4 regions of the Paenibacillus sp. S28 genome follow, and region 4 is predicted to be linked to each of the others. Evidence: a T-box and tRNA genes for the amino acid it is inferred to sense, from the RefSeq annotation. Region 4 holds a T-box; the other regions hold tRNA genes.
What was found. A T-box is a leader RNA that pairs with one kind of tRNA and senses whether it is charged. The one in region 4 lies ahead of argS (arginine--tRNA ligase), so its partner is inferred to be a tRNA-Arg.
Positions count from the first base shown of each region.

Region 1: it encodes a tRNA-Arg, which carries the amino acid that the T-box ahead of argS (arginine--tRNA ligase) is inferred to sense. The anticodon was not compared.
Region 2: it encodes a tRNA-Arg, which carries the amino acid that the T-box ahead of argS (arginine--tRNA ligase) is inferred to sense. The anticodon was not compared.
Region 3: it encodes a tRNA-Arg, which carries the amino acid that the T-box ahead of argS (arginine--tRNA ligase) is inferred to sense. The anticodon was not compared.

Region 1 is NZ_JACVTM010000013.1:129,486-137,103, reverse strand. It holds gene IAE55_RS25655 (MFS transporter) at 1-316, opposite strand, end outside; gene nrdF (class 1b ribonucleoside-diphosphate reductase subunit beta) at 583-1,539, opposite strand; gene nrdE (class 1b ribonucleoside-diphosphate reductase subunit alpha) at 1,618-3,702, opposite strand; gene nrdI (class Ib ribonucleoside-diphosphate reductase assembly flavoprotein NrdI) at 3,689-4,048, opposite strand; gene clpP (ATP-dependent Clp endopeptidase proteolytic subunit ClpP) at 4,477-5,073, opposite strand; tRNA gene IAE55_RS25630 (tRNA-Arg) at 5,282-5,356, opposite strand; gene IAE55_RS25625 (sugar-binding transcriptional regulator) at 5,597-6,634, shown strand; gene gap (type I glyceraldehyde-3-phosphate dehydrogenase) at 6,714-7,618, shown strand, end outside.
Region 2 is NZ_JACVTM010000014.1:84,733-92,350, forward strand. It holds gene pstC (phosphate ABC transporter permease subunit PstC) at 1-910, opposite strand, end outside; gene IAE55_RS26225 (phosphate ABC transporter substrate-binding protein) at 1,009-1,863, opposite strand; gene IAE55_RS26230 (stalk domain-containing protein) at 1,896-3,347, opposite strand; gene IAE55_RS26235 (MraY family glycosyltransferase) at 3,539-4,531, shown strand; gene IAE55_RS26240 (hypothetical protein) at 4,699-5,163, opposite strand; tRNA gene IAE55_RS26245 (tRNA-Arg) at 5,237-5,310, opposite strand; gene IAE55_RS26250 (DUF4870 domain-containing protein) at 5,452-5,745, shown strand; gene IAE55_RS26255 (hypothetical protein) at 6,025-6,372, opposite strand; gene IAE55_RS26260 (hypothetical protein) at 6,410-6,724, opposite strand; gene asnB (asparagine synthase (glutamine-hydrolyzing)) at 6,992-7,618, shown strand, end outside.
Region 3 is NZ_JACVTM010000014.1:54,080-61,697, forward strand. It holds gene tig (trigger factor) at 1-880, opposite strand, end outside; gene IAE55_RS26095 (hypothetical protein) at 1,022-1,873, opposite strand; tRNA gene IAE55_RS26100 (tRNA-Arg) at 2,227-2,300, shown strand; gene IAE55_RS26105 (Gfo/Idh/MocA family protein) at 2,873-3,892, opposite strand; gene IAE55_RS26110 (sugar phosphate isomerase/epimerase family protein) at 3,934-4,707, opposite strand; gene IAE55_RS26115 (helix-turn-helix domain-containing protein) at 4,846-5,700, shown strand; gene IAE55_RS26120 (carbohydrate ABC transporter permease) at 5,762-6,634, opposite strand; gene IAE55_RS26125 (carbohydrate ABC transporter permease) at 6,652-7,527, opposite strand; gene IAE55_RS26130 (extracellular solute-binding protein) at 7,558-7,618, opposite strand, start outside.
Region 4 is NZ_JACVTM010000006.1:167,658-175,275, reverse strand. It holds gene IAE55_RS16565 (hypothetical protein) at 1-114, opposite strand, end outside; gene IAE55_RS16560 (hypothetical protein) at 277-987, opposite strand; gene IAE55_RS16555 (ABC transporter ATP-binding protein) at 984-1,937, opposite strand; gene argS (arginine--tRNA ligase) at 1,968-3,668, opposite strand; T-box leader at 3,729-3,978, opposite strand; gene IAE55_RS16545 (PqqD family protein) at 4,062-4,460, opposite strand; gene IAE55_RS16540 (OPT family oligopeptide transporter) at 4,465-6,378, opposite strand; gene IAE55_RS16535 (four-helix bundle copper-binding protein) at 6,546-6,884, opposite strand; gene IAE55_RS16530 (CobW family GTP-binding protein) at 6,962-7,618, opposite strand, start outside.

The sequences.
Region 1 (7,618 bases), on a different contig from region 4:
GCGAAGAAAGGGCGTAAAGGACCAACGCAAAAATAAACATTCGCTTTTGTCCCAGCATATCGGCAGCACGCCCTCCAAGAAGCAGGAAGCCCCCGCAGAAAACCGTGTAAGCACTGACCACCCATTGCAGGGACTGTTCCGAGAAGCCAAGGCCATGTCCGATCTCAGGCAAAGCGACGAAAACGATATTGATGTCGAGCCCGTAAATCAGCTGTGCTAGAGCAAGCAGTGCCAAACTCCATCCCATGCCCCGCTGCTTGACGGCAGCGATCTCGGATGTAGAGCCGCTTAGCCGAGTTTGTTGATCAGTAGACATTCGTAGTTCACCCCTATAATTCAAATTATTTTGAAATGATTGGATCGGGAACATTATATTTCAAAATAATTTGAAATGTCAACAAGGAATTAAGCCGCGAAGGTTATCGAGTATTCCTGGAAGGAATAGAAGCGGAGACCACGTACGGCAGTACGACAATCCAAGAAAAAATCCCCTCTGAGCAAACGGAAGTGCGCTTTCCTGCACTTGTCTGCTTAAAGGGGATTTTGTTATGGAGCGGAACTCCTTCTGTTACTTGCCTGAACTTATACGTCAAACACGAAGTCGTCGTCGGACAGCGGCTCGATGTTGATCGCGCGGACGTAGCCGTTGCCTTTTTTCGAGAAGAAATCATGCTGCTTGGTGTGGGTGCTGATCCCGTTGAAGACGATCGGGTTGATCGGCTCTTCCGGGAAATGCGGCTCGAAGCCGAGATTCATCAGCGCTTTGTTGGCGTTATAGCGGACATAGGTTTTCACTTCCTCCTGCAGTCCGATCGGGCTGTACAGGTCATCCGTATATTTCACCTCGTTCTGATACAGCGTCTCAAGCAGCTCGTACAGCTCCCGGCGCAGCTCCTCCTGCTCTTCGAAAGAGAATTCCTGGAACAGCTCCTGGGCCAGCGTGCCGACGTACAGACCGTGAATGCTCTCGTCGCGGATGATCAAGTCGATGATTTCGCCGCTGCTGGTCATTTTGCCTTGGCCGGCCAGGTAAAGCGGATAGAAGAAGCCGCTGTAGAACAGATAGCTTTCCAGGAAGACGGAAGCGGCCATCGCCTTGTAGAGATCGCGCTTGGTTTGAATGTTTGCGTACCAGAATTCGATGCTCTTCGCTTTGAACTGCAGCTGCTCGTTGTCCTCCACCCAGCGGAAAATGGCGTCGATCTCTTCCGTCGAGGCGAGCGTGGTGAAAATGCTGCTGTACGATTTGGCGTGAATTTGCTCCATCATCGACATGAAGCCGAGCACGGCTTTGCGCTGCAGGCCTTCCACATGCTCCAAAATTTTCGGCATGCCGACGCCGCCCTGCAGCGTATCCAGCAGCGTCAGTCCGCCAAGAACATGCTTGTAGGCGGTGCGCTCCTCGTCGGTCATTTTGATCCAATCCATTTTATCGTCGGACAAGGGGATTTCGTCGTCGGTCCAAAACTGCATGATGTTCTGCTGCCAGAACATGAGCGTAAAATCATCGTCGGGCCGGTTCCAGTTTACTGCTTTCATTAGACCATTGCTCCTTTTATAGAAGAAGGCGACAGGGGCTGTTCAAGCCCCCGCTGTCGCCTTGCGTAATATTCGAATTTAGACGGCGCAGCTGGTGCACTCTTCGATGGACAATTTTTTCGTCCGGGTGTAGTACAGCGATTTTAGCCCCTTCTGGGCGGCGTAAATATAGAAACGGGACAATTCCCGGGTCGATACGGTGCTGTTGACGTGCAGCACGGTGGAAATGCCTTGGTCCACATGCTGCTGGATTTCCGCGATCATGTCGATCAGGCGGAACTGGTCGATATTGTAGGCCGATTTATAATACCACTGCGTCTCCGCGCTGAGGAACGGCATCGGGTAATATGTCGTCGAGTTCGCGTAGGTACGCGTTTCGATATGCTCGACGATTGGCATGACGCTGGACGTCGCGTTCTGGATGTACGAGATGCTCTGCGTCGGCGCGATCGCCAGACGGTAGGCATGGTACAGTCCGTGCTTCTGCACAAGCGCCTTGAGCTGCGCCCAGTCCTCAGGGGACGGGATCTCGATGCCTTCAAACAACTGCTTCACGCGTTCCGATTGCGGCCGGAAGTCTTTTTCGAGGTAGCGGTCAAAATAGGTACCCTTCGCGTACTCGGACTTGTCGAAGTCCCGGAACGTTTCGCCGCGATCACGCGCAATTTCCATGCTTTGCTCCAGCGAGTAGTAGTTCATCATCATGAAAAAGGTGCTCGCAAACTCGCGCGCCTCAGCGCTCTCGTATGCGATTTTGTTTTTGGCCAGGTAACCGTTCAGGTTCATGGCTCCAAGGCCGACGGAGTGCAGCTCCTTGTTGGCGAGGCTCACGCCCGGCGCGTTCTCCACGCGGGAGTGATCGCTGACGACCGTAAGGGCCTCGATGCCGACACGGACCGATTCCTTGATTTTTCCCTGCTCCATTACGTTCACGATGTTCAGCGAGGCCAGGTTGCAGCTGATGTCCCGGCGAATCACATCGTCGACACCGTAGTCGTTAATTTCCGAAGTCTCCTGCAGCTGGAAAATTTCCGTGCACAGGTTGGACATTTTGATCTGGCCGACATCCTTCAGCGCATGCACCTTGTTGGCGTTCGATTTGTTCACGATGTACGGATAACCGGACTCGAGCTGGATTGAGGCGATTTTCGTCAGCATGTCGCGGGCGCTCATGACGGTTTTCTTCGTCACCTGGTCATTGGCGAGCAGCTCGTCGTACATTTCGTCCATATCGATGTCGTCCAGATGCTTGCCGTAGGCTTTGTATACCGAGTAGGGGCCAAAGACCACAAGCGGCTTGTTCTGGGCGGCGAGCTCGTAAAATTTGTTCGGGACAATCAGCCCGATCGACAGCGTCTTGATGCGCAGCTTCTCGTCGGCGTTGATTTTCTTCGAATCAAGGAACTCGATGACATCCCAGCCGAAAATGTTATAGTATCCGGCACCCGAGCCTTTGCGCTGGCCCATTTGGTCGGCATAGGAGAAGGCGTCCTCCATCAGCTTCAGCACCGGCATGATGCCTTTGGCCGCTCCGGCCACGCCTTTGATCGGTTCGCCACGCCCACGCAGCTTGGACAAATTGACGGCGACGCCGCCGCCGATTTTGGACAGCTGCATGCAGGTGCCGAGCACGTAGTTGATCGAATTGAGCGAATCGTCCATTTCCAGCAGGAAGCAGGAGACCAGCTCGCCGCGGCGGCTTTTGCCGGCATTGAGGAAGGTCGGGGTCGCTGGCTGCAGCCGCTGCTCAATCATCGCTTCGGCGATGCGGAGCGCTTTACCGATATTCCCTTCGCCCAAGTACAGCGCCACGATGGCGACGCGGTCCGGGTACTGCTCCAGATACTGCTTCTTGTCGTTGGTTCTCATCGCATAGTCCTTGTAGAACTTCGAGATCGCCATGTAGGACTGGAATTGAAAGTCGCTGCTCGCCGTCAGGTTGAACACAGACTCGACTTCGTCGTAGGTGTAATGCTCAAACACGTTCTCATAGTAGTCGTTGCTGATCAGGTAATCCAGCTTCTCGCGCAGGGAGCCGAACTTCATCGTATCGCGCTCCACTTCCTCCATAAAGGCGGCAACCGCCTCCCGGTCTTTTTCCAATTGAAAGTAACCGTCCGATCCGCGCTGCATAATTTCGTTGTTGAGTTCAATATGCTTCAATGCTCCGCACCCTCTCTTTGAAAATCTCCGTATCCCGCATCGTTCCCGAAAGCTCGAACTTGGTGATGACCGGCACATGGTACATCTCCGATATCGTATCCGCGCTCTTGGCGAAACGAGGCCCCCAGTTCCGGTTGCCGCTGGCCGACACGCCGCGAAGCATGCGGTTGTTCTTCGACAGGAAGTTCGACACTTTCTCGGGCACCTGCCCAAAACCCGTTGTATACGTTACGAGCACGTAAGGCTCATTCACCTGCTCCTGCTCTTCGATCGGAATGGCTCTCATGTTCAGCTTGTTGATAAAGCGTCTGACATTGCCGGTCTTGGAATCATAGACGATCAGCATGATCCTTCACTCCTGAATAATGTTCTCTGCCGTGGTCACGGGCGCAAAAAAAACGTCTATTGACGTCATTGAAGATAACCACACCACATATCGTGGTCGTTATTCTTGTGATCACAGAATGGTTCAGCTTCGCTGAAAAATTAAATTGATTTTCTCAAAATAACACCGGAATGAATGGTGTGTTGTGGGAAATTATGTTATATATACTATGCCGCTGACAATCAATATGTAGATGGTTTAAAGCGGGTATTAAGAATAATACATCAATATATTGATGTGGTCAAGCCTGTGAGAATCATGTTCATGGGCGCACTTGCAGCCTGCTTGACGCCTTGAAAAACAAAAAAACAGGGAACCTCCCGGCGATCCGTAAGCGGATCGATTCGGGGAGATTCCCTGTTTTTCTTCGGTTCCAAAGCCGCGAATATTTACACGCCTTGGATTGGAGTGCTTTCCAGAACTTTATCGATCAGTCCGTATTCCTGCGCTTCAGCTGCGCTCATGAAGTAGTCACGGTCGGTGTCTTTCTCGATGCGCTCCAGCGGCTGTCCGGTACGTTCGGACAAGATGCGGTTCAAGGTGTCGCGCATTTTCAGAATGCGGCGGGCGCGGATTTCGATATCCGTAGCCTGGCCTTGCGCACCCCCGAGTGGCTGGTGGATCATGATCTCACTGTTTGGCAGGCCGAAGCGTTTGCCCTTGGCGCCGGCGTTCAGCAGGAACGCGCCCATGGAAGCCGCCAAGCCTACGCAGATTGTAGATACGTCCGGTTTGATGAACTGCATTGTATCGAAAATCGCCATACCGGCCGTAATGGATCCGCCGGGGCTGTTAATGTACAAATGGATGTCTTTCTCCGGATCTTCGGCTGCGAGGAACAGCAGCTGGGCGATGATAGAATTGGCGACCACGTCATTGACTTCGGTGCCCAGGAAAATGATGCGGTCTTTCAGCAAACGGGAATAGATGTCGTAAGCCCGTTCACCGCGGTTGCTTTGTTCGACGACCATAGGAATATAACTCACGTGGAAAACCTCCCTTAATTGGCTCAAAATAGGTCATTCTATACATACTGTTACCGTATTAACCACATGATAAACAATTTCAAACAAAAAGTCAAAGAAAGTCAAACTCGAGGTAAAAAAAATAGCCATCTGATTGGCTGTGGTACGTTTGGTTAAAAACATAACGTAGAACGGTTGCCGTTCTGCGTTCTCTTCTATTAAAGAAAAATGGCGCGCCCGCGAGGAATTGAACCTCGATCTCAGGCTTCGGAGGCCTACGTCATATCCATTGGACCACGGGCGCAAAATTCAATAGCAAGAGTTATTATATGATAGCTTGCCTCAAAATGCAAGGGTTAAGTTATTAATTTTTTCGAATCAGGAAAATGCTGTATAGGAGGAAAGGCTGATGTGAATTATAGTCAGTGGACTACTTGCAACCAGCGCCATTATTGAGTAGAATAGTGGTGGGACTTAAAACGTTGACCCGGGACATTTTAGGGCCAGGGGAGAGAGGGAAGCGAAGTTGCAGGAGTGGAAAGAAATGCGGGATATATTAGAGATACAAAAGCAGCTTCTGCCTGATCTCGTGGACGTTCTCAAGACCAGATATACCATTCTTCATCAGATCAAGCTGTCGGAGCTGATCGGCCGGAGAACGCTCGCTGCATCCCTGCATATGACCGAGCGGGTGCTGCGGGCCGAGACGGATCTTCTCAAGTCCCAGGGCCTGGTTGAGATCGAGAGCTCTGGGATGAGGGTCAGCGAGGCGGGAAGCAAGCTGCTCGAACAGATGGAGCCGATGGTGAAAGTGCTGTTCGGCCTCAATGATCTTGGCGAGAAGATCCGCCAGACGTACGGCTTGCGCAAAGTCGTGGTCGTGCCCGGGGATTGCGAATCGTCGCCGCTCACGAAGCGTGACTTGGGACGCGCGGGTGCCAAAGCGCTGCTTGGCGTCATGAACCAAGGGGACACCGTAGCGGTGACTGGAGGCTCAACGCTCGCCGAAGTGGCGGAGCAGTTGACGCCGCAGGCGGCCGTACCGATGAAGAACAGCTGGTTCGTGCCAGCTAGGGGCGGACTTGGCGAAAGCGTGGAGTTTCAGGCGAACACGATCGCATCCACCATGGCCAAGCGCGTCGGCGCGCAGTACCGGCTGCTGCATGTGCCGGACCTCCTGAGTGATGAAGCGTATCAGTCGCTGGTGCAGGACCGCAACATCCAGGAGATCGTGCAGGCGATCAGGCACTGCCGCATCATCATGCACGGCATCGGGGACGCGATGGAGATGACCCGCCGAAGAAGGCTGGATCCCGCCGCCGTGGAGGAGATCCGGTCGGAAGGAGCCGTAGCCGAATCCTTTGGCTACTATTTCAATGAACAAGGCGTTGTCGTTCATAAAATGATGACTTTGGGGCTGCGGCTGGAGGACATTATGCGGACCGAGACCGTCATCGGCATTGCGGGCGGCCGAAGCAAGGCCAAAGCGATCCATGCGGTGCTCAAATTCGGCCACGAGGACATTCTGGTGGTTGACGAAGCGGCCGCTATCGAGATCTGCCGGGAAATTGGCAGCGAGTAAACAACATTCCTTTTGATGTCATGACAGGTATCTACCTGTTTTGAATAAATAAAATACGAACTTTTGGGAGGACTATTCAATGAGTGTAAAAGTAGGCATTAACGGTTTTGGACGTATCGGACGACTCGCTTTCCGCCGTATTCAAAATGTGGAAGGCATCGAAGTTGTAGCCATCAACGACCTTACTGACGCTAAGATGTTGGCCCATCTGCTCAAATATGATACAACGCAAGGCACTTTCAACGGAGATATCGAAGTTCACGACGGCTTCTTCAAAGTGAACGGCAAAGAAGTTAAGGTTCTGGCGAACCGTAACCCTGAAGAACTTCCTTGGGGCGATCTTGGCGTAGACATCGTTCTCGAGTGCACAGGCTTCTTCACAACGAAAGAAGCTGCTGAGAAACACCTGAAAGGCGGCGCTAAGAAAGTTGTGATCTCCGCTCCGGCTACAGGCGACATGAAGACGATCGTATACAACGTTAACCATGAGACACTGGACGGAACTGAGACTGTAATCTCCGGCGCATCTTGCACAACGAACTGCCTGGCTCCTATGGCCAAAACGCTGAACGACAAGTTCGGTATCGTTCAAGGCTTGATGACAACGATCCACGCTTACACTGGCGACCAAAACACCCTGGACGCTCCGCATCCAAAAGGTGACTTCCGTCGTGCGCGTGCAGCTGCAGAAAACATCATTCCTAACTCCACTGGCGCTGCAAAAGCGATTGGTCTGGTTCTTCCAGAACTGCAAGGCAAACTGGACGGTGCCGCTCAACGCGTACCTGTACCAACTGGTTCCCTGACTGAGCTCGTTACAGTTCTGAACACCAAAGTAACGGCTGACGAAGTAAACGCAGCAATGAAAGAAGCTTCCGATCCAGAAACTTACGGCTACACTGAAGACGAAATCGTATCTTCCGACATCAAAGGCATCACGTTCGGTTCGCTCTTCGACGCTACTCAAACGAAAGTGTTGACTGT
Region 2 (7,618 bases), on a different contig from region 4:
AAATCAGGACAAACGAGATGATGAGCAGCAGGAAGGCCATCATGTGCAGCGCGTAATTCCAGGTGGAGTCAAACTCCACGTTGGAAATCTGCATCACGATGTTGCTGGTCAGCACCGAAGCCGGCGTAAACAGGGACTTGGCGAGCTGCGCCGTGTTGCCGATGACCATCACCACCGCCATCGTCTCCCCGATCGCCCGGGTCATCCCCATAATCACCGCCGCAATGATGCCTCTGCCGGCGGCGGGAATGACGACCCGCATCATGACCTGCAAGCGCGTGGAGCCCATGGCATACGCAGCTTCACGGTATTTTTTCGGCACGGCGGAAATCGCGTCGTCGCTGATCCGGCATATCGTCGGCAGCACCATCAGGGCGAGCACGAGCGCCGCCGCCAGCAGCCCGTCGCCCAGATTCTCCCCGCTCAGCCGGCGCAAAAACGGAATCAGCACCGTCAGGCCGAGGTATCCGTAGACGATCGAAGGAACCCCGACCAGCAGGTCCAGAATCGGCCGCATGGCGTTTTTCAGCCAGCCGGGCGCGATTTCGGCGATCAGCACCGCCATCCCGACGGATACCGGCACGGCCAGCGCAAGCGTAAGCGCCGTCAGGGACAGGGTGTTGATGATAAACCCGGCTGCACCGTAGTGCTCCTCCTCCGGGGTCCAGTTAAAGGAAAGGAAGAAATCCGCAAAAGAGATGTCGCGGAAGGTCAGAAGCGCGGTTTTGCCGATAAAAAAGATCACCAGGCCCAGCACCAGGCACAGCGCCAATATGCTGAACCAGAAATAATACGTAAACATGCGGTTGGTGAAACGGACCCTGGCGCTGCGGCTGAACCTGCGACGCTTCGCGGGCGGGGTCTGCACCTGACGTTCCTCGGGCACGTACTGCTGCACGGGGGTGCTCAAACTGGCTCTCCTCCTATAAAGCGGCCAGCCCCATCGGTATTTGAGGCTGGCCGCGATCATGAATATGGCTTGGCTTGGATTGGCTCAATCCACTTGCCTTAACGCATGGCGGAAATCGGAATGAATTTCAGTTTTTTCAGGGAACCCTGCTGGAATTTCGCGCTTTGAACATACTCGATAAACGCTTTGGTAGCGCCGGTCGGCTGGCCTTTGGTCATGTAATATCCGTATGCCCAAATTTTGTAGCTGCCGTTGATGACATTGTCCGTTGTCGGCTGCACGCCGTTATAGCTCAGCGCCTTGATGTCGCTGTTTACGTACACCAGGTCGATGTATCCGATGGCGTTCGGCGTTGTGGCTACGGCGGTTTTCATGTCACCGCTGGAGCCGACTTCCTTGTAGTTTTTGGCCTTTTTGACGATGTCGCCGCCAGCCAGCGCTTTGGCCTGATAGTTGACGCGGGTGCCCGAGCCAAAGGCGCGCGTGATGACGACGATGTCCGCATCATCACCGCCGACTTCTTTCCAGTTGGTGATTTTGCCGGAGAAAATCCCTTTCAGCTGTTCGGTGGTCAGGTTGTTCACCTTCACGTTTTTGTTGGTGACTGTCGCAAAAGGAATGACGGCCACCTTGTTGGCTACCTGGCCTTCAAAAGCCTTGAAGCCCGGTACGTCCATGCTGGCGTCCCAGTCGCACGCCCCGATGTCGGCAATGCCCTTCTTCACAGCCTGCGGTCCGGTTACCGAGCCTTTGCCGGAAGCGGAGATTCTGACTTTCGGATTGATTTTCTGAAATTCCTTGGCTGCCTGAAGCGTGAGCGGAAGCAGCGCAGTGGACCCGTTAATCGTAATTTTGCCGGAGATGCCGGAGGCGGCGCTAGCGGAGCCGACCAGGGTGGTTACCGCTACCAGGGAAGTGACGGCAGCCAGCGTTAATTTTTTGAACAGTTTCATCGTTTATTCTCCTTTTCGGTTAAGAACCGCTTTTATTTGGTAAGCTGAATGGTCTTTCCGCCTGTTATGACTACAATCCTGCCGTCTTCGATCAGCGCGATCCGGCTGCCGTCCGCAGACACTGCCAGCTCGCTGACGGTTCCGGACGTGCTGTAAAGCTGCGCCTGGCCGCCGCTGTCGATCTTCAGCACTTTCGTGCTGCCGTCGGCAGCGATGCCCGCTGCAACAAGCGTTCCCGATGGCCCGGCCGCGATAACCGTCACATCGATGATGCTCGCCAGGTCCTGAACGCTGCTGTCTGGGCCGATCACCTTGATGACGTCCTTGGCAGTGACGCTATCCGGGTCGGCGCTCAAATACGCCGCTTTGCCGCCATCCAGTGCGACAGGATACAATTTATTGTCTTTACCCGTTGTTAGCTGAACCGGTTTAGCTTCTTTATTCGTGAGGTCCAGGGAATACAGCTGCTGGCCCGCGCCCGAATAGTCGATGCTGAGCGATTCTTCCGTGCTGTCCTTATCGCTGCTGGCCACGCCGGTCACATTAACGATATAGACCAATCGTTTGCCGTCCGCGGACAGGCTCACATCGGATTTGTTCTCCACTTTGTCGGCCAGCACTTCGGTCACCTTGCCGTCGGCTACAATCATGTAAGATATTTTTTCCTGCTTGTCGCCCTGGATGAAATAAATCCGGCTGTTATCCGCCGACCAGGTCAAATCTGTCTTGACGGAAGTGTCGGAGCCGAGTTTTTGCGAGAGCCCGCTGGCAAGGTTCATCAGGTAGAGCTGGCCGGCGTTATCGGTATAAGCTCCCCACTGCCCGTTCGGGGACACCGCCAATTCCGCAGCATATTCGTCCGTCGAGATCACCGTGCTGCCATAGCTTGTGGGGTCCAGTTTAACGATTTGGGCGGACTCCCCGTCGTCACGGCTGGCAATGATTTGCCCTTGGGCGTTCCAGCGTACAGAAGAATAGCTTCCTTCCGGTTTTTGAACCGTCAATACCTGCTGCGTCTGCCCGCTGCCCACGATCCATTCCCCGCCCAGTGCTTCCACGAGCGATTGAAGCTCTACGTAGGTTTTGCCATCTTGAAGCACGGGAGCGTTCGTAAAGGCTGCGGCCTCTCCATTCACCTTATAGGACTTTGCTCCTGCCTGCAGCTGAACGACGCGTGAACCGGTCGCATCCTTTATCGTGACGATCCCTTTGGCGGCGCTTGCGCTTGCCCCGAAAGCCTTGACGATGTCTGACACGGCTACCAGGTACGCCTGGTTTAGCTGGACCGCATTGACGGAGACGCTCGCGCCGTTCACGCTGAGTTCCACCTTGGCCGCTTTCAGTTTTGGCGACGTCATCTTTGCAGCCTGACCCGCAGATGATGATTTTGCAGTGGAAGCGGCTTCTGCCGTTCCTCCGGCCAGTACGGAAGTTACAACTGCAGAGGCCATCAGTACCTGAAACATTTTATTTTTCTTCAACATCGGCTCACCCTTCTTCTATTAGCATAAGTGCTATAGACCTATTTTCTACTAGAATTGTAAAAAGCGGTTGATTGGAATGTTATGGAAATATTAAATATTTTATCGTTGTATTTTGCAAAAATAGCGATTATTCTAGTTAAAAATACAAATGCTACATTTAACTGTATCCGAAAACCAACCAGAGACTTTAAATGAAACGACAGCAAATTGCAAAGCTAAGTATTGGAGGCCTGACCATTGTGTATGTAATTGGATTTATTGTGTCGCTTGTTATCGTTTTGGCTTTGATCCCTCCTTTAAGGAAGCTCGCGATCCGGGTTGATTTCGTCGACCGGCCCACCACTCGCAAAATACATAAGGAACCCGTACCGCATCTGGCAAGCATCGCCATCTTTCTCGGCTTCATGGTTCCCTACATCGTTCTCACCGGACACTGGGACAAGGAAATGGCCGGCATTGTGGCCGGCTCGCTGCTCATCCTCGGCATCGGCATGATCGATGACTGGTACAAGACGAAAGGCAAGGATTTTGCCGCTCTGCCCAAAACGCTCGTGCAGGTAGGCGCTGCAGTGATCGTCTACTATTCAGGGATCTCATTCGAAGGGATCACCGTTCCGTTCGCCGGCCATATGGTCGTGTTTCCGGAGTGGCTGCAGTTTATTCTGACGATTCTGTGGATCTTCGGCGTCACGACGGTCATTAATTTTATGGACGGTCTGGACGGGCTGTCCGGAGGCGTGGCCGCCATTTCGGCCTTTACGCTGTTTATCGTTGCTATTGCCAAAGGCCAGTCCCATTCCGCGATCATGGCAGTGCTGCTGGTCGGGGTGACGCTCGGTTACCTGAGATACAACAAGCCGCCCGCCAAAATTTACATGGGGGATGCAGGCGCGACGTTTATCGGGTTCATGCTCGGCATCATCGCCCTGGACGGAGCCTTTAAACAGGTGACCGTCATTTCCATTCTCGTTCCCGTGCTGGCGCTTGGTGTGCCGATCTTCGATAACATTTACGTTGTAATCAAACGGTATCGGGACGGCAAGCCGGTATACAAGGCCGACCGAAGCCAGCTCCATTATCGGCTGCTGTCCTGGGGGCTGAGCCCGAAACAGGCGGTCGTGTTCATCTATTTGCTCAGTGCCTGCCTGTCATTGTCCTCGATTATCCTGATGTTGATCAGTTAGCGTGGACCTTCCGGCTAGGCGTGGTTAACAAGGAAGTAAGCAGGAATCGTTCGATGGGAGCGATTGAAACGAAATGACAAAGGGGCTGCCCACCGTCGTGCATGACACGACAGCATGGGACAGCCCCTTTTATTATAGCTAACCGACATACGCCTATTTAGATCGAATTAGGCTTGAGAAGCGGATTGAAGGGCACGAATGGACAAATCCAGCTCCACCATGCCGCCCGGAAGGTCGCGCGATCCGGCAATCACCCAATTTACGGCCAGTGCTTTTTGCAATGCAGCAAGCTGTTCCAAGGTGAGCCGCAGCCCGTGAATCACGCCCTCGCCAACCTCAAAGTCCTTTTCCTCATCCAGGCCAAAACGCTGCACCAGCCAGTTTTTCAGCCCGTTCCGCGTGTTAAACGTCATGCGGTAGCCTTCCGTTGCCGCCTGGGCCAGCGGCTCCCCGTGTTCCTCCGAGTAGCCGAACAGGTTGGTATAACGCTCGCCCTCGAGCCCAGCCTGGATAAACGGCTCAGTGTCCTTGTTATGGACAGCCTCAGCGATGGCGGCCGCAGACAGTCCGGCCCGCTTCGCCTGCTCGATCAGCAGCGCGGTCCACTGCGATACTTTAATATCCTGATTCATCCGGTCTCTCTCCCTTCTCGCTCTACTTGCTTATATCTAAAGAAAAAGCCCTCGAGTGAGGGCTTTCCTTGTACGTCCCAGGAGGGATTCGAACCCCCGACCGACGGCTTAGAAGGCCGTTGCTCTATCCAGCTGAGCTACTGGGACTTGCTATGTAATAAAAAAAGCGAATGCGTTATTTATTATACCGCATTTAGCCAATTTTTCAAGAGGAAAATGAGAAAGCCGATTGGCGGGAAATACTATGGGTAATAACTTAACAAAATACGTTGTAAAGGAGCATTTCCCATGCGACAGTTGTTATCTTCACTTTCCTACTTCAGCATATTTTTCGCCCCGTTTATCCTGCCGGTGATCGTATGGATCGCTGTCCGGGACGAATACGTCGCCAGGCATGCCAAGCGTGCGCTGCTCTCGCATCTGCTGCCGTTCATTGCGGCCGTACCGCTGCTGTTTTTTACTTTGGCAGCCCACCATGCCGGCTCGATCCTGGGATATATCCTGCTGTTCTGCGTTATTTACTTCGGCACGTTCGTCTACAACATCGTTAAAGGCATTCAGGTGCTTCGCGAATATGCGTAAAGCGTGAACAGCTAAGAATAGCTGAACAAACCTCCGGGGAACGCCCGGAGGTTTGTTCATGGTTCAAGGAGGTTACTGGTTGCCAAAACGTCTTGGGTTATGGGGCACAGCCAAATTTCTCGAATTTCTGCTCGTCACTCCACCCGCAAAAGCGTTTTGTCGGGCGTACTTGCTTCTCTTGCCTTTTTTGTTCGTGAAGTCCGCCATTTAGCTCACCTCCCCTAAACCATAGTATGGGGCGGGAGTCTGCCGGCTATGTTTCTTAAATTATGGCTGCGTTTACTTTGCGAACCTGCTCCGCAGGTCCTCCTCTACGTTCCCAAAAGAGATCAGGTCGCGCAGGAACAGATCCCGCTCCTCCTCGGCCGTCAGAAAAAAGCTGCCTTCGAACGCCTGCATCGTCACATCGGTATACGCCTGATGCATGCTGTTGTCGTACCAGTCGAGATCTGTGTCGGCATCGTTGCGGATCAGCCGGATCAAGTCGTAGCAGCCCGGCGACGGCTCGGCCACATAAGCCAAAAGCGCAGGGTCGTCGACCGCTCCCGGCAGCACACCGATTTCGGCGCAGCGGGCCCCGTCCAGCTCCGTCATCCGCCGCACCTTGGCATCCTTAATATAATACATGCTTTCCTCCTCTCCCTGGTCAGCCGGAATTCAGAAATCAAGTATACCCCAGCATTTTGTTCTCCGTCAGATGCTGGCGCGTTTCTGCCGTGCCGTATTCGTATATTTTCCGGTACAGCTTGTTCAGGCTCTCCGTGTACTGCGAATTGACATCATCCTCCGGCGTATCCGGCCATGGAAACGTATAGGCCAGGAAGGAGTCTTCGGCATGCTCCTGCATATCCTCCATCATCTGCTGCACTTCCCTGGCCTGTCCCACCGTGCAGTACATTACCAGCTCATAAGGAGCGGCGCCCTGTTCGGCAAGAACGCTTCTGCCGTGTACCGATACATAAAAATGCTGCTTATCCATGTCACATTACTCTCCTTTGTAAAGATCATAGAAATTTATAAGTTTTCAGCGAAGCTGAACCATTCCATGATCGCAAGAAAAACATCCGCTAAATGCGGCCTGCCTGCTGTAGAAGTACGTCGACAGACACGTTTTTCTTACACTGCCTTTCCTATAGTTTTCGTTAAAGGACAGACATTTTATGCCCCGATTCGGCATATAACTGTATCACTTTGGCAAACAGAAAGGACAGCGAGTGGACAAACGACAAAGAGAGGATGACCCATCATGTGCGGAATAACCGGTTTTATACAATGGAGCGGCGACTTAACCCAGGATTCGCAGATCCTTGTCAAAATGACAGAAACGATGTCGGATCGCGGACCGGACGCTTCGGGAACATGGATCTCCAATCCATGCGCCTTCGGCCACCGCCGTCTGAGCGTCATTGACCCCGAAAACGGCGCACAGCCCATGATCGTTCATGATGATGATGATGTGTATGCGATTTGTTATAACGGGGAGCTATATAACGCGGCCGAGCTGCGGAGCGAATTGGTCAAAAGAGGACATCACTTCCGGACCCATTGCGATACGGAAGTTCTTTTGGTTTCATACATCGAATGGGGGCCGGCCTGCGTGGACCGGTTCAACGGCATTTTTGCCTTTGCCATCTGGGACAGCGTCCGGGAGCAGGTGTTTATGGCTCGGGACCGCCTGGGCGTCAAGCCCCTGTTTTACGCCTACATCGACGGCACTTTAATATTCGGCTCCGAACCCAAAGCGCTGCTGCAGCATCCCAAGATGGAGCCCGTGGTCGGCCCGGAAGGACTGGCCGAAGTGTTCATTATCGGCCCGGCGCGGACGCCGGGACAGGGCGTCTATAAAGACATGAAGGAGCTGCGGGCAGGGCAC
Region 3 (7,618 bases), on a different contig from region 4:
TGTCTACAACAGCTGCTTCCTTATTGCCTTTCGCTTCTTGTTCCTTGCGCTCCAGAAGTTGTTTCTTCAGGTCTTCCTTGTACTCGGCGAGCGTTTCGAATTCACTTACGTCTTTGGCGAATTCGTCGTCCAGCTCAGGAAGCTGTTTGCGCTTGATTTCATGCACTTTCACTTTGAACACGGCTTTCTTGCCGGCCAGTTCTTCCGCATGATATGTCTCAGGGAAAGTCACTTCCACGTCTTTGAAGTCGCCAGTCGCCATGCCGACAACCTGCTCTTCAAATCCAGGAATGAACGTGCCGCTTCCCAGTTCCAGAGAATAACGCTCAGCTTGTCCGCCTTCGAAAGAAACGCCGTCAACAGATCCGTCGAAGTCGATCACGGCGACGTCTCCGTTCTCGGCAGCGCCTTCGTCGATAACCGACAGTTCGGCATGACGTTCTTGCAGACGCTTCAGTTCAGCGTCAAGCTCTTCGTCCGAAACCTCAACTTTTTGTACCGGAACTTCCACGCCTTTGTAATCTCCCAAAGTCACTTCAGGTTTAACCGTTACTTTCGCTTTGAATTTGAACACTTCGCCTTTTGCGAATTGGTCAATCTCCACTTCAGGACGGTCTACAGGGAAGATGTCAGTTTGGTCGACAGCTTCTGTGTATACTTCAGGAAGCAAAATGTCGATTGCGTCTTGATACAGAGCTTCGACGCCATAACGGGCTTCGAAGATCGGCCGAGGTACTTTACCTTTACGGAAACCAGGCACGTTAGCCTTTTTTGCTACTTTATTAAAAGCTTTGTCGAGGGCTGCAGCTACACGGTCTGCTTCCACTTCAACTTCAAGAACGCCAAGGTTCTTCTCTATTTTTTCCCAGGTTGCTTTCATTTTATGCTTTCCCCTCCAAAAATAATTCACATGTACTTAAGTTATCAGCACGCACAGAATAACCATTATAGTATAAACAACATTGCGGTGTTTTTCAAGGGCAAGCCCTTGGCAACTCTTCAGGTAAACGTTTCCGATCGCCTATTCCTGCATGCCGGCCGACACGAACTGCCTGAAGCTTCGATAAGCCTGCTCAAAACGGAAGCGCATCGTGTCCGTGATCCCGTACATCGCCCGGGACTCCTCCTCGTTGCGGCTGCCTGTGAGGCTCTCGGTGACGATCTGATGCAGGGCAGCTGCCCAGATGTCGATCGTAGTGTCGTCCTCGTCAAGGATCGACAGGTAATCCTCCGTCCCGTAGATCGCCATAATAAACTGCGACCACAGCTCCTGGGCAAAATAATACAGCGTCGGCTCCTGCACTTCGGTCTGCGCAGCCACACGCTCCGTTACCATTGCCACCTGCGGCGGAAACTCCTCCGGCGTTAAAGGCACCGTCTCCATATCGACGCTTACCTCCTCCTGTCCGCGCTTAAACTGCACCGTGCCCTGCATACCGCGCTTGCGCAGCGTTTGAAGCACCCTGAACTGCAGTAGCGGATGAAGGCGAGTCTGCATCAGCCACCCCACCAGCTTGTCGTCGATATCCGAGCCTTCCAGATAGGACAGCTGCTCGAGAGCGAGCATGGTCTGCTCCGATAAAGGCTCTTCCATGGCGGTGTGCAGCAGCTTGTCGGCGTAATGCTGGTCTTCGGCCAGCTTGGCCCGCACGTTCTGCCGTTTCATTTCTTCCTCGTCAGGCTCCTCCTCATGCTCATGAGAGTCCAAGCCTGTACCCTGCCCGCCGCCGTGATTCATATATTGTGGAAAAGCGGCTTCCAGCCATTCCAGAAGCGCCTGCCATTCTTCATAATGCCTCTCATCCTGCCCTTGGCACTGCAGCAGGAAACGCAAAAGCTCCATCGCTTCCCCGTACCGTTCATTTTCCAGCATGACGGTGAGCTGAATCTGATAGAAGTCGAGCGTCTTTGGAAAAAGAATGACGTTGTCCTTCGCTGGGGAAATATGTTCTTTAATATGTATTCCCTCCTTTCCCCGTGCTTGTGTGCAAATAATTGTTGATTATAGCATACCTCTTTCAACTTGAAAAAAAACATGTGAATGGACGGGGAATCCATTCGTTCTATGAAAAACGTATAGAAACCATTAATAATATAAATGGGGATTGAAACAACTTTTTTTCTCTTGCCCTGAGAACAGATGAGGGGGACTATGAGAAAGGAAAGAAAAACATATTGATATTATCAAAAATATATGTTATGATCTTTCTTGCTTGAATTTTTCATGTCCCAGTAGCTCAGCTGGATAGAGCAACGGCCTTCTAAGCCGTCGGTCGGGGGTTCGAATCCCTCCTGGGACGTAAAATGACACCACTCTTAGAGTGGTGTTTTTGCGTCCATAGGGATGAGAACCCCATTAGGGGGTTCGTCGGAGCATACGCTTCGTTAGCATCCGCTTCGTAGTCCGCCCGTTGGGGCGGTATCCCGAGCTGGGACGTGTTTTTGCGTCCATAGGGATGAGAACCCCATTAGGGGTTCGTCGGGGCATAAGCTTCGTTAGCACCCGCTTCGCAGTCCGCCCGTCAGGGCGGTATCCCGAGCCGGGACGTATGAAAGCTCTCCTTATTGGAGAGCTTTTTTTAGTTCCAGGAGGGAATTGAGAACCCCATTAGGGGTTCGTCGGAGCATAAGCTTCGTTAGCATCCGCTTCGCAGTCGCCGTTGGGGCGGTATCCCTCCTGGGACGTAAGAAAGCTCTCCTTATTAGAGAGCTTTCTTACGTCCCAGGAGGGAATTGCGAACCCCTCAAGGGGTTCGTCGAAGCATGCGCACCGATAATCTCCTCTTCTATAACCTTCCCACCCATTCGCTCAGTTGAACACAAAAAAAGAGGACCCCAAGGTTACCCCAAGGTCCTCTCTATCCCATGCTTGTTACAGCTTCACGATTTTGCCTGTGTCCTGCGATTCAAACGCACCCAGGATGACATTCAGGGAACGCAGACCTTCTTCGCCGGAAATTTGCGGCGGCGTGTTGGTCAGGATCGATTCCACGAACGCGTCGATGACGCCGCTCGGTACTTGCTTTTCGTTCGTCGCCATGGCGCCGACCTTGTACGTTTCCACAGTGCCGTTCGTCAGCTCGACGATAACCTCGTCGCCTTCAACGGTTCCGATCTTCATGCAGCCGTTTTCGCACCAGAGCACCGTACCGTTGTCGCCGGAACGGTAATGCGTCCAGCTCGCCATCAGCGTGCCCACAGCTCCGCTCTTCATGCGCACGATGCAGGTCGCATTGTCGTCCACGTCCGTACCTTCTTTATGTACGGTACCGATAAAGCCGGCGACTTCCACGACTTCATCGTTCAGCAAATAGCGGATGAAGTCGGATTTATGCACGCCGAGGTCACCCATAGCGCCCATGATCGCTTCATCCTTGCGGAAGAACCAGCTGTCGCGTCCATCGACGCTCCAGCTTTCCGGACCACCGTGGCCGAAAGACGTGCGGAACGTCAGCACTCTGCCGAGCTTGCCGGAATCCAGAATTTCTTTTGCCTTCATGTGCGGAGGCATGAGGCGCTGATTGTGGCCCACCATCAGGAAGACGCCGTTTTTGCGGGCCGCTTCGATCATCTGCTCCCCTTCTTCCTTCGTGGTCGCCATCGGCTTTTCCACCAGGACGTGCAGCCCGGCATTCGCTGCATCGATGCTCATCGAAGCGTGAAGGTAGTTCGGCGTACATACGCTGACTGCGTCAAGCTTCTCGTTCTTCAGCAGTTCCTTGTAGTCGGTGTATGCTTTGGCACCGTATTGTGCCGCCACCTCTTCAGCGCGCTCCTTGAGCGGATCCGCGAAAGCAACCAGCTCCACATTCGGGTTCGCTGCGTATTCAGGAATATGTCTGCGCTGGGCGATGGCGCCGCAGCCGAAAACCGCTACTCTAATTTTACTCATGGATACAAATCTCCCTTTCTTCAGCTCTAATCTCAATCACATTAAAATTGGTTCAAGTAGTTCTGCTTCAGCCAGTTCATGCTGTTCTCCACGCTTTGCAGCGGAGGATTCTGGCACACGTCCTGCTCGACGATCAGCCACTGCGTACCGGCATCGGAAGCGGCCTGAATGACGCCCGGCAAATTCACGTCCCCTTGACCAAGCTCAAGCGTCTTCATGTTGCCATCGGCATCCTTACTGAAGTCCTTCAGGTGAAGGAGCGGCAGGCGTCCGGCATATTTCGGGATATAGGTGAGCGGATCCTGTCCGGCAAACTGCACCCAGCATACGTCCATTTCCACTTGAACGGCTTCAGGCGAAGTGGAGGAGTACATGGCGTCGAATACAAACTCGCCGTCAATCTTGTCCGCGAATTCAAAATCATGGTTGTGATAACCGAACGTCAATCCTTGTTTGCGCGCCTCGGTACCCACTTCCTCCAGGAAAGCGAACAGTTCCTTCCACTGCTCGATGTTCTCCCGGTCTTCCGGTGCAACGTAAGGACACATCATGGTTGTCGCGCCGATCATTTTCAGGTAATCGATCTCTTTCTGCAGGTCGGCCCGAAGCAGATGCAGGCCCACATGAGCGCCGATCGCTTGAAGACCGAGCTCTTGAAGAAGCGTTTTCATTTCTTCAGCAGGAATGTCACCGTATCCGGCAAACTCCACACCTTCATACCCAAGCTCAGCCACTTTGCGAAGCGTTCCTCGGAAATCCTTAGCCGTTTCATCACGAAGCGTATACAATTGCAAGCCAATGTTCAATTTTTTCATAAAAAGGGCACCTCGTTTCCCAATAAAATGATTGCTCTATCTGCTACTATCATACATGCAAGTAAGCTAAAATGAACATAAACAATATGATTGCAACATGAACTATTTGCTTGTTTTTTTGAGAAAGGGGAGCACATGATGGAAGCCAGACTGCTGATTTGCGATTACTCCTACCATTTCCAGCAGTTCAGCAACAGCCACCGCGCGGGCTTGACGACCTATTTGTTCCGGCTGCAGACGGAAGGATCCTGCACCGTATTCTGCAACGGCACCGATTACCATGTCGAAGGCGGGGACCTGCTGCTGCTGAAGCCGGGAGACGAATACGAGCTTATGGTGCATGAAGATGCCGGCGGGGGACGCGTCTCGAGCGGCGATTATTTTCTGTTTTGCGAAGGCGGCTGGATCGATGCCTGGTGGAGCCGGATGAGCCGGCCTGTCGTCAGCCGGATTGGCAGCGACGATCGCCTGCTCGGTCTGTGGAGGCAGCTGCTGCTAGAAAAAAGGCGCGGCCTGGAGGGGGAGAACGTGGAGCTCACCGGTTACCTGCTGCGAAGCTTGTGCCTTTGCCTGGACCGGGCCATCACGGAGACGAAGCCGGCGAACCGCACCGCTTATACCGCATTGAGGCTGAAGCGTTTTGTCGAGGAGCATGCCACCGTTACCTTTAAATTGGAGGAAGCCGCCGCCCATGTCGGCCTGAGCCTGTCCAGAGCCGTCAAAATCTTCAAGGAGCAGTACGGCAAAACGATGATCCAATACGCTCTGGAAATCCGGCTGAACGCCGCCATCGAGCGGATGAAATACAGCACCATGACCCAGGAGGAGATCGCCGAAACCTGCGGTTTTGCCAGTTATTCCTACTATCACCGCGTGTTCCGCAGCACCTACGGGATGTCGCCGGCCCAATACAGGGAGAGCTTCGCGCGCCTGATGCCAAGCCGCAGCCGGACAAATAATCGGTCATACCAAAAAGCAACCCGCCCGGTATGAACCGTTGACGGATTGCCTGATTTTACGCGAGCAGATCGTTTTCGATCATTGAACATCCACACTATCCTTTGGTGGAGCCGGCCACCATGCCCTTCATGATTTTCTCCTGAAGGATCAGATAGATGACGATCGTTGGAAGCACCGCGATGGCCATCGCCCCCATCGTCAGGCTGTAATCCGTGCCGAAACCGTCCGAGAAAAGGGACAGACTGAGCGGCAGCGTCTTCAGCGCCTGCGTGTTGATAAAGACGAGTGCGAAGGAAAAATCGTTCCAGAACCGCAGAAACGCCAGAATCGAAACCGTTGCCACAATCGGCGTGCAGAGCGGCAGGATCATCCGGCCGAATATCCCCCACCATCCGCTGCCGTCGATCATCGCCGCCTCTTCAATCTCTTTCGGAATCGAGGACATGTAGGCCATGGACAGAAACACGGCGATCGGCAGCTCAAACGCTGTATAGGGCAGAATGAGCGCACCGTAGGTGTCGAGGAGTCCCATGTTTTTCATCATGATAAACAAGGGAACCAGCGTGCTGTGGATCGGAATCAGAAGACCCATCGTAAACAGCACGACGACGACTTTTTTAAACGGGAACGAAAATCTCGACAGCACGTACCCCGCAAGCACGCTGAGCAGAATAGTCAGGATAACCGCCGAGACCGTAACGACCGCGGAGTTCAGCATCGCCCTTCCCATATTCCCCAGATCCCACGCCCTTACCAGGTTTTGCACCATCCACTGTTTCGGCAGCCCGTACGGATTGGCAAAGAAATCCTGGTTTGTTTTAAAAGCGCTCGTAAACAGCCAGTACAGCGGATACAGCGTAACGACGGCATACGCCAGCAGGATCAGCTTGCCGAAGCCGGCCAGCCCTTTGAAGACGGCTCTTTTGCCCGTGCCGCTCCGGGAAGCGGCCGTAATCGTTGCATTCATCCTTGCTTCTCCTCCCCTCAGCTGCTTTTGCGGCGCGTCGCCAAATAGTTCAAGGCGATCAGCACCGCGCTGACGATCATGATCATGGTGGACACGGCCGAGCCGTAACCGTACCGGTAAACGCTGAACGTGCTGTTGTACATGTACGTCGCCAGCAGCTCGGTTGACCGCGCCGGCCCCCCGCCCGTCATGACGATGACATGGTCGAAGGCTTTCAGGCTTCCGGAGATGCAAAGTACGATCGTGACGACCACTGTCCCCCAAATGATGGGGAGAGTGACGTGAATCAGCTTGTTCCAGCCGGCGGAGCCGTCGATTTTGGCCGCGTCGTGGATTTCGGGTGAAATATTTTGCAGCGCCGCGACGAAAATGACCAAGTAAGGGCCGATGTTCGCCCAGTTGATCGGAATGGATATGGCCAGCATGTTGACCTTCGGGTCGGACAGCCAGGCCCGGGTCCAGGAGTGGAGGCCGAGCAGATCCAGCACATGGTTCGCAACCCCGAACTGCGGGTGATAAATGTATCCCCAGATGAGGCCGACCACGACGGTTGACAGCACCATCGGCATAAAAACGGCCGAACGTACAAACCGGGAGAACAGCGAGTTCTTGAACAATACGATGGCCAAAACGAGCGCGATCGGAACCTGGCCGACGATCGACGATACGACCAAGATCAGATTGTTGCGCAGCGCCCGCCAGAAAATCGGATCCCGGAACATCTCCTTATAATTGTCCAGCCCGATGAATTTGGCGTCGCCAAAGCCTTTCCAGCTGAAAAACCCGTAATACGCCGACCAGAACACCGGAATAATGACGAAGATCAAAAACAGCAGAAGCGCCGGAAGAAGAGCTAGCGCTATGAATCCTTTACTTCTCATCGCTGTTGGCATGGCAGCTTCCTCCCTTTCTCATGTCCGTCATTAAGGCGCGGCCGACCGGGCCTGCGCGTCCTGCAGTTTCTGTGCGACGCCTTCTACGGAG
Region 4 (7,618 bases):
CAGCAGATTGGTCAGCTGCTGCTCCAATGCCTGCGAATAGTATACGGCCAAGCCGAAATACGCGAACAGTTCCTTCGATTGCTGCTCGATACCTTGTAGACCGACTGATTTCATGCTTTTCCTCCTGACTCCTGCTGCCGAGGTTCAACCTCTTATGTAAAAATTCCTGATCGGATAGACCTATCTCCATGTTACCGTGCTTACGGTCCAATCACAACCCGGGGGTAGAAGGAAATCAACGGTTCCAATGTTCTGAGAAAAGCCCAATGTATCAGCCTATGTTCTGGCATCACGGTATGCAGAGAATATCCAATAGGCTGCGGCCAGAGCAAAAGCATACAGGTACGTATACCCGATTACTCCCCATACTCCTGTAAGGAGAGCGGTATCACTCCGCATCAGGGTGTCGATCATTTCAGCCACCGGAGGGAAGGCCCAGCGGATCCAGGATAACCCTTCGGGCAGCTTGGCCGCAATCTGCCTCGCCCCAATCGATAAAATGACGATGATCAGCAGAATCGCCGTCGCGCGGCTGATATTGCGGATGTAAGCGGCTTGAAGGAAATAGCTGATGCCTGCGCCCAGCATGCCCAATGCCAGATGCCCGGAAGAAGCGATAAGCCACTGCCGTGCGCTGACCGTTTCGGCGAACATGTTCATCACCACAGGATACAGCAGGAAAAAGGCGCTTAAAAAGACGATGACGGCGAGCAGAGCCAGCATTTGACTTGCGGCATATTTCCGCATGCTCCCTGCGTGAATCACGCTGAGCTGTTCCAATACGGCGCCCGCATGATTCAGGAAGCTGAACGACAACCAAGCCCCGCCGACAAACAGAAATGCGGAAGTGACCGCATAGCTGTCCATCACCGGGTTCGGCTTGTAGGAGTACAAAAGCATCATCGCAATTAGCATGCTCCCCACAGGAGCAAAGTATCGGTAAGACCGGATGTAGCTGGCAAGTAAAAAAGAAGCGAGACGGATCATAGCGCTCCTCCTTCTAAGGCAGCCACCGCAGTCTTGAGCAGCTCGCCTAGATCCACTTCGGAGGGTTCGTGCTGCGAAACGGATACGATATGACCCCCGCCGTTAAGGATCAACTGCAGCACATGATCGCTCAAGTCCGTTCTTACATGAATCTCGGATTCCGCCCCCTCTTTTACCCAAGCCACTTCCCTATCGCCGATCCCCTCTAAAGACTGGCGGACGCGCAGCGGATCTCCATGAAAAACAATAGTCGCATACCGGACCGTTTCTATGCGGAACCCGCGTTCCTCCTTAACGATCTTTCCGTTCTCAAGCAGTACGATGCGATCCGCTGTCTGGTTGATCAGCTCCGGCTCATGGACGGACATCACCATCGCAGTCCCCATCCCCTTCATGTCCATCAGCAGGCGGACCACCTCCTTCTGCGAGGGGACGTCTATGCCGGATAAGGGCTCATCCAGCAGGAGAAGCCTTGGTTTCCCCATCACCGCCTGAACCAGATTGATCTTCTGCAGCATGCCTTTCGAAAAATGGCTCATTCGAACATCCCTGTACGAATCCATACCCAGTCTCTTGAGCCATTCGGATATTTCCGTCTGGACGGTCCGCTTGTCCATCCCTCGCGTAATGCCCATGCTCATTAAAAACTCGCCCGGCGTAAACGGCAGCGCCGGAAACTTCTCGGCGACAAGTCCAATCGTGGGGCTTCGGACATCCTCCACCCGCCGTCTTCCCTCGGTAGGACGGGATAATCCGGCCAACAAGCGCAGCAGCGTGCTTTTGCCCGAGCCGTTCTTCCCGACCAGCGCCGTGCACTCCCCTTTGGCGATCTCGAGCGTCATATGCTCAATCACTACCCGGCGGTCGTAGCGTTTGCTGACATCCTCCAGCCGGAGGATGATCTCCGCCGGCGTGTTCCGCCGGCCGCTTCCTTGCTCCTGTACAGCCAACCAACTCTCCTCCCGTTTCAACAAATGGCGTCACATCCGCTGCGGCGTTTTTAATCCGAGCAGATGCATCGTTCTCGCTAACGAATCGCCCGTCAGCTCTGTCAGCTTCAGTCTCGCTTCCCTCAGGCTGCTGTCCTCGGTGACAATCCGTTCCTTGTTGTAAAAATGGTTGAACGCTTGAGCTACATCCAGCGCATACCGCGCCATCACCGACGGCTCGTTGTTCTGGATTCCGCGCTTCAGCTGATCCGGGAAGCGGGTCAGCAGCTTCAGCAGCTCCCATCCGGAATCTCCAAGCTGGCCGTTAACCGCTTGGGCAGGCCCGGCCGTTCCACTCTCCGGTTCCCCTGCCGCGCGTCCTTTGGACAGCACGCTTTGGGTACGCGCATACGTGTACTGAAGATACGGCCCTGTCTCCCCATCGAAGTTCAGCGCTTCCTCCAGGGAAAAATCCACTTCGTTCTGGCGGTTGTTTTTCAAGTCCCCGAAAATTATCGCCCCAATGCCGACCGCCTCCGCGACCTCCTCCTTATGTTCGAGGCTGCTGTTTTTCTCTTCGATGATTTGCAATGCCCGGGCAACCGCCTCATCCAGCACTTCCTCAAGATAGACGATCTTGCCGCGGCGGGTGGACATTTTCTTTCCTTCAAAGCGCATCAGGCCAAACGGTACATGCTCGCATTGATCCACCCAGTCTGCTCCCATACGGCGCAGCACGGCAAATACCTGCTGAAAGTGCAGCCTCTGCTCGCCGCCCACGACATACAGCAGCTTGTCGCCTTTCAAGACATCGTGCCGGTAAAGGGCGGTTGCCAGGTCACGCGTCGGGTAGATGGTCGTTCCGTCCGTTTTGATGATCAGGCAAGGCGGCATCCCCTCCTCATCCAGGCGCACGACCAGCGCGCCATCGCTCTCTTCGAGCAGATGCTGGTCGCGCAGCTGATCCACGACGGCACCCATCTTGTCGTTGTAAAAGCTTTCCCCGAGCGTATAGTCGAAGCTGACGCCCAGGCGATCGTACATCCGCTGAAACTCCTCCAAGCTGACGTCCACGAAATATTTCCAGAGCCGGTAAGCTTCCTCATCCCCGGATTCCAGCTTCCGGAACCAGTCCCTGGCCTCCGGCTCCAGCGTCTCATCATGGGGTGCTTCCTCATGAAACTGAACGTAGAGCTTCAGCGATTCCTTGATCGGATTGGCCGCAATGGCTTCATCGTTCCCCCAGCGTTTGTATGCGGCGATTTGCTTGCCGAACTGCGTGCCCCAGTCTCCCAGATGGTTGATGCTGGCCACGTCGTACCCCGCCAATTTGTACATGTTGTACAGGGCGGCGCCGATCATCGTGGAGCGCAGATGCCCGATGCCCATCGGCTTCGCGATGTTCGGCGAGGACATGTCGATGAGCACTTTTTCTCCTTTTCCCAGGTTCGGTCTATGATCCGTCGCCGTCAACTCGTCCATGATTTGCTGTTCATAACGCTTCCGGTCCAGCCTGAAGTTGACATAAGGGCCGGCGGCCTCCGCCTGTATTCCGTTTCGCCCGTCAAAGTGGGCAGCCAGCTCTTTGGCGATGTCCGCAGGCGATTTTTTAAACGTTTTGGCCAGCGTAAAGCATGGGAAAGCGACATCCCCCATCTGCGGCTGCGGCGGGATTTCCAGCAGATCCTCGATTTGCTGCTTCGTCCACGGCACGTGCGGCTCGAGCGCCGACGCGATCCATTCCTGTAACATAACAATCATCCTTTCCATATCGTAACGACTATCAAAAATCAAAAAAGCCCCCGTCTCTAATATAGAGACGAGAGCTGAATTCCCGCGGTACCACTCTAAGTAAACGGCCCATGCGCCAGCACGGCATCCGTTTCCCTTGAAGCCTGTAACGGCGGCTAACCGGACCTCTCTACTCCGCACCCATCTAGCGGTTTTAGTTCAAAAGGCCGTCTCCCGGGTGCGCTTCATGAATCGCGGCATACCGGCTTCCACCATCCCCGGCTCGCTTGATGCCCTGACGCTTCACTACTCTCCCGTTCCATGACGTTCAATTTTCCAATAGTATACACGGGGGACAGCAAAGAATGCAACACCCCAATTTCCTGCCGCAGGATTGCCTGTTCATGTTACCTCTTATGCATCCTGTGCCCGTTGGCAGGAATCACCGGGACGGCATACGGCCAAATCGTTCATTTCCAGCAGCTCGATAAACTTGGCCAGCCTTGGCAGCAGCGGCTCCGCCTGCTCACCGAACCGGGCATGGAGCTTGCCTGCGATATCCGCCACCGAGTGGGAACCGTCGCAGCAGGCGGCCACTTCACTGCCCAGCGCATCCAGCCGGATTCGGACGACCGCCGGCTGTTTCATCCATTTGACCGACTGGCGGGCCAGCCATCCCTCCCGCGGCACAGACAACGTCACAATCCCTTCGGTCTTTTCCCACTTCACCTTCGAATGCAGCACCGGAACCAAGTCCAGCAAGTTGATCGGTATTCCCGCGGCGTCCTTCCGCTTTTTCCGGTAGCCCAGCATGTTGCTACACCTCCCGCTTCGTCACGACGGACTCTTTCTTTTGCCGGAGAGAGATCCAGGCCAGCATTACGACGACTAGCAGGAAAACAACCAGCGGAAGCACATTGCTGGAGACCAGAACGTCTCCCGGAATCGGAACGCCGAGCCAGATCAGGATCGCAATGATCACCCCGATCAGCGATTCGCCGGCGATCAGGCCCGAAGCCAGCAGCGTCCCCGTTTCCACCCTGGCTTTGAGCAATCCGGCGTCCTTCCGTGATCGCCATTCCACAAACCAGCGAACGATACCGCCGACCATGATCGGGGTGCTGACATGAATCGGCAGGTAGATGCCGACCGCTACGGTCAGCGAGTTGAGACCCAAGAACTCGAACACAACCGCCGAAGCCGCACCGATATAAATCAGCTCCCACGGCAAATTGTTCGACATGATCCCCTCCACGATCAGCCGCATCAATACGGCCTTCGGCGCTGGGAGCTGCTCGGATCCGAGTCCGTAGCTTTCGTTCAGTACGGACAGAATGAAGCCGATCACCAGACCGGATACGAGTACCCCGATCATCATGGCTACCTGCTGCTTCCAAGGCGTCCCGCCCACCAGGTAACCTGTTTTCAAATCCTGAGAAATGTCCCCGGCCACAGCCAACGCGACGCAGACGATCGCTCCAACCGTCAGTGCGGCGATCATTCCCCCCATACCTGATAACCCGGTCATCTTAAAAATAAACGTTACGATGAGCAGCGTCGCAATCGTCATGCCGGACACCGGTGAGGAGGAGCTGCCTACCAGGCCAACAATCCGGGAAGCGACCGTTACGAACAAAAAGCCGAAAATGGCGATGGCGATCGCGCCAATGATCCCCACGTCGGTCAGCGGGGCAAACGCGATGATAATAACGAGAAGCGCAATCATGATCGTCACCCAAAAGCCTGGAATATCAAAGTGGGTGCGGTCCAGCGCAACCTTCTGCTCGTTTCGTTTGCTCAAGCCGGACAAAGTCGCCGCCAGCGAACTGAACAGCATGGGCAGGGTTTTGACCAGCGTGATCAATCCACCTGCCGCCACTGCGCCCGCGCCAATGTAGCGGATGTAGCCCTCCCAGATGCCCCAGGCGTCCAGCTGCGGGATCGGTGCTTCGGCCGGTGACAGCACAGCCTGTGCGCCTCCGCCGAAAAATCCTATCATCGGAATCATCACGAGCCAGGCCATGATCCCGCCGGCAAGCATCTGCCCCGAAATCGCCGGACCGATAATGTAGCCTACGCCAAGCAGCGCAGGGTATGTATCCATGCCGATGACCGCGTTTTTAAACCGGTAAATGCCGGTTTCGATCTCGGTCTTGAACCACTTGAAGCCATCACCCAGCGCTTTCACCAGCCCGCCGGCGATAAATCCGTACAGCACCATTTTTGCGCTCTTGCCGCCGGTTTCTCCCGATATGAGAACTTCGGCGCAGGCGGTGCCTTCCGGGTAAGGCAGCGTCTGATGCTCATTGACGATCAGCAGCCGGCGCAGCGGGATCATCATCGCGACGCCCAAAAATCCCCCGACGAGCACGATGAAGCTGACGGTTCCGATGCCCGGGACTTGATTCCACATATACAGGGCGGGCAAGGTAAAGATCGCCCCGGCTGCCACCGCCTCGCCCGCTGTCGTCATCGTTTGCACGATATTGTTTTCCAGGATCGATTTTCGTTTAAACAATCCTCGCAGGACACCAAGCGATATGACGGCGGCTGGAATGGATGCGCTGACCGTCAGCCCGATTTTAAGTCCCAGGTAGGCATTGGCAGCTGCGAAAACAACCGCCAGGATGATGCCCAGAATGACGGCCAGCACCGTAAGTTCCGGCAGTGTTCTGGATGCAGGTATGTAGGGGATGAAACTTGAAGATTCCTTGGTCTTTTGCTTGTCCATGTTGTTCTCCCTTCTGCCGATTCAGGTTGTAGTAACCATCCATATGTTACCCGGATCATTGGAAAAACAATCGCATAGACGGATGTGTAACCCTGAAACGAAAAAAGCCTGACCGCCGGGTCATCCCTCGGCAATCAGGCAATCGTTCAATGCTGTATAATGATCGGTCAGGCCGCGACGAGCATTTGCCGGCAGGCTTCGGCGCAGCGGCGGCAGGCCTCGGCGCATGCTTGGCAGTGATCGTGCTCGTGCTTGCTGCATTCATCGGCGCACGCTTCACAGGCCGTGATGCACAGCTCGCAGATCTGCGTCACAAACGGGCTGTGGCGAAGCATCGACTGCGCCGCCAAATCGCAAATATCCGCGCATTCCCGGTCCAGACGGATGCATTCACGCAGCATGGCGAGCTCATACTCCTTCAGACTGGACACATAACACACATTACAGGCATTCATGCACTGCAAACAGGCTTCGATACAATCCTTGTACTGTTGTTCCTGATTCATCATGATCGATCTACCTCCCGTGATTTATTGCTCTGCACATCTATTAACCGTTTGGGAGGCGTTATAACCAGGAAAATTCAGTCTGTCTTCCGCGCCCCGCCTTGTTCCAGGCTGAGCAAAGCTTGTTCGAGCTCACTCCGCGAAAAGTGCTCGCCGATGAAAACCGCAACATCCGGAACATTTCCCTGCGGGGTGATTTTCATAAAATCGGACTCCCGGAAGGCATATTGGAATAGGAAGCGGCTGGCCGTATCACTGAAGGTCAGAACACCTTTGGCCCGGTACACGTCCCGCGGAAGATTGGCGATCAACCGTTCAAAGGCCAGGCTCTCGACGGGACCTTTAAAATAATGGGTGTAAACCATAACATGATCATGCGATTCATGGGCATGTGATTCATGGTTGTGCGATTTATGGGCATGATGCGGGTGGTGCAAAGTTTGCGATTCCCCGCCATGATCCGAAGCCGATTCACCGTGCGATTCGGCGTTCTGCTCCCGGCCATTTTGCGGTGCAAGCTCTCCCGAAGCCTGCTTGCTCTCATTGTCTGCCGCGCGAGTCCAATCTGCCTTGACTCCTCCCAGAGCATCAAGCAGCGCCGGGATGTCCACCCGGCACCGGACCGCCTTCCACACCCCAGCGTATCCGTTCCACCGTTCAACAATGCTTTGCAGCAGGCCTTCCTCCTCTTCTTTGACCCTGTCCATTTTGTTCAGAATCAATGCCGATGCACA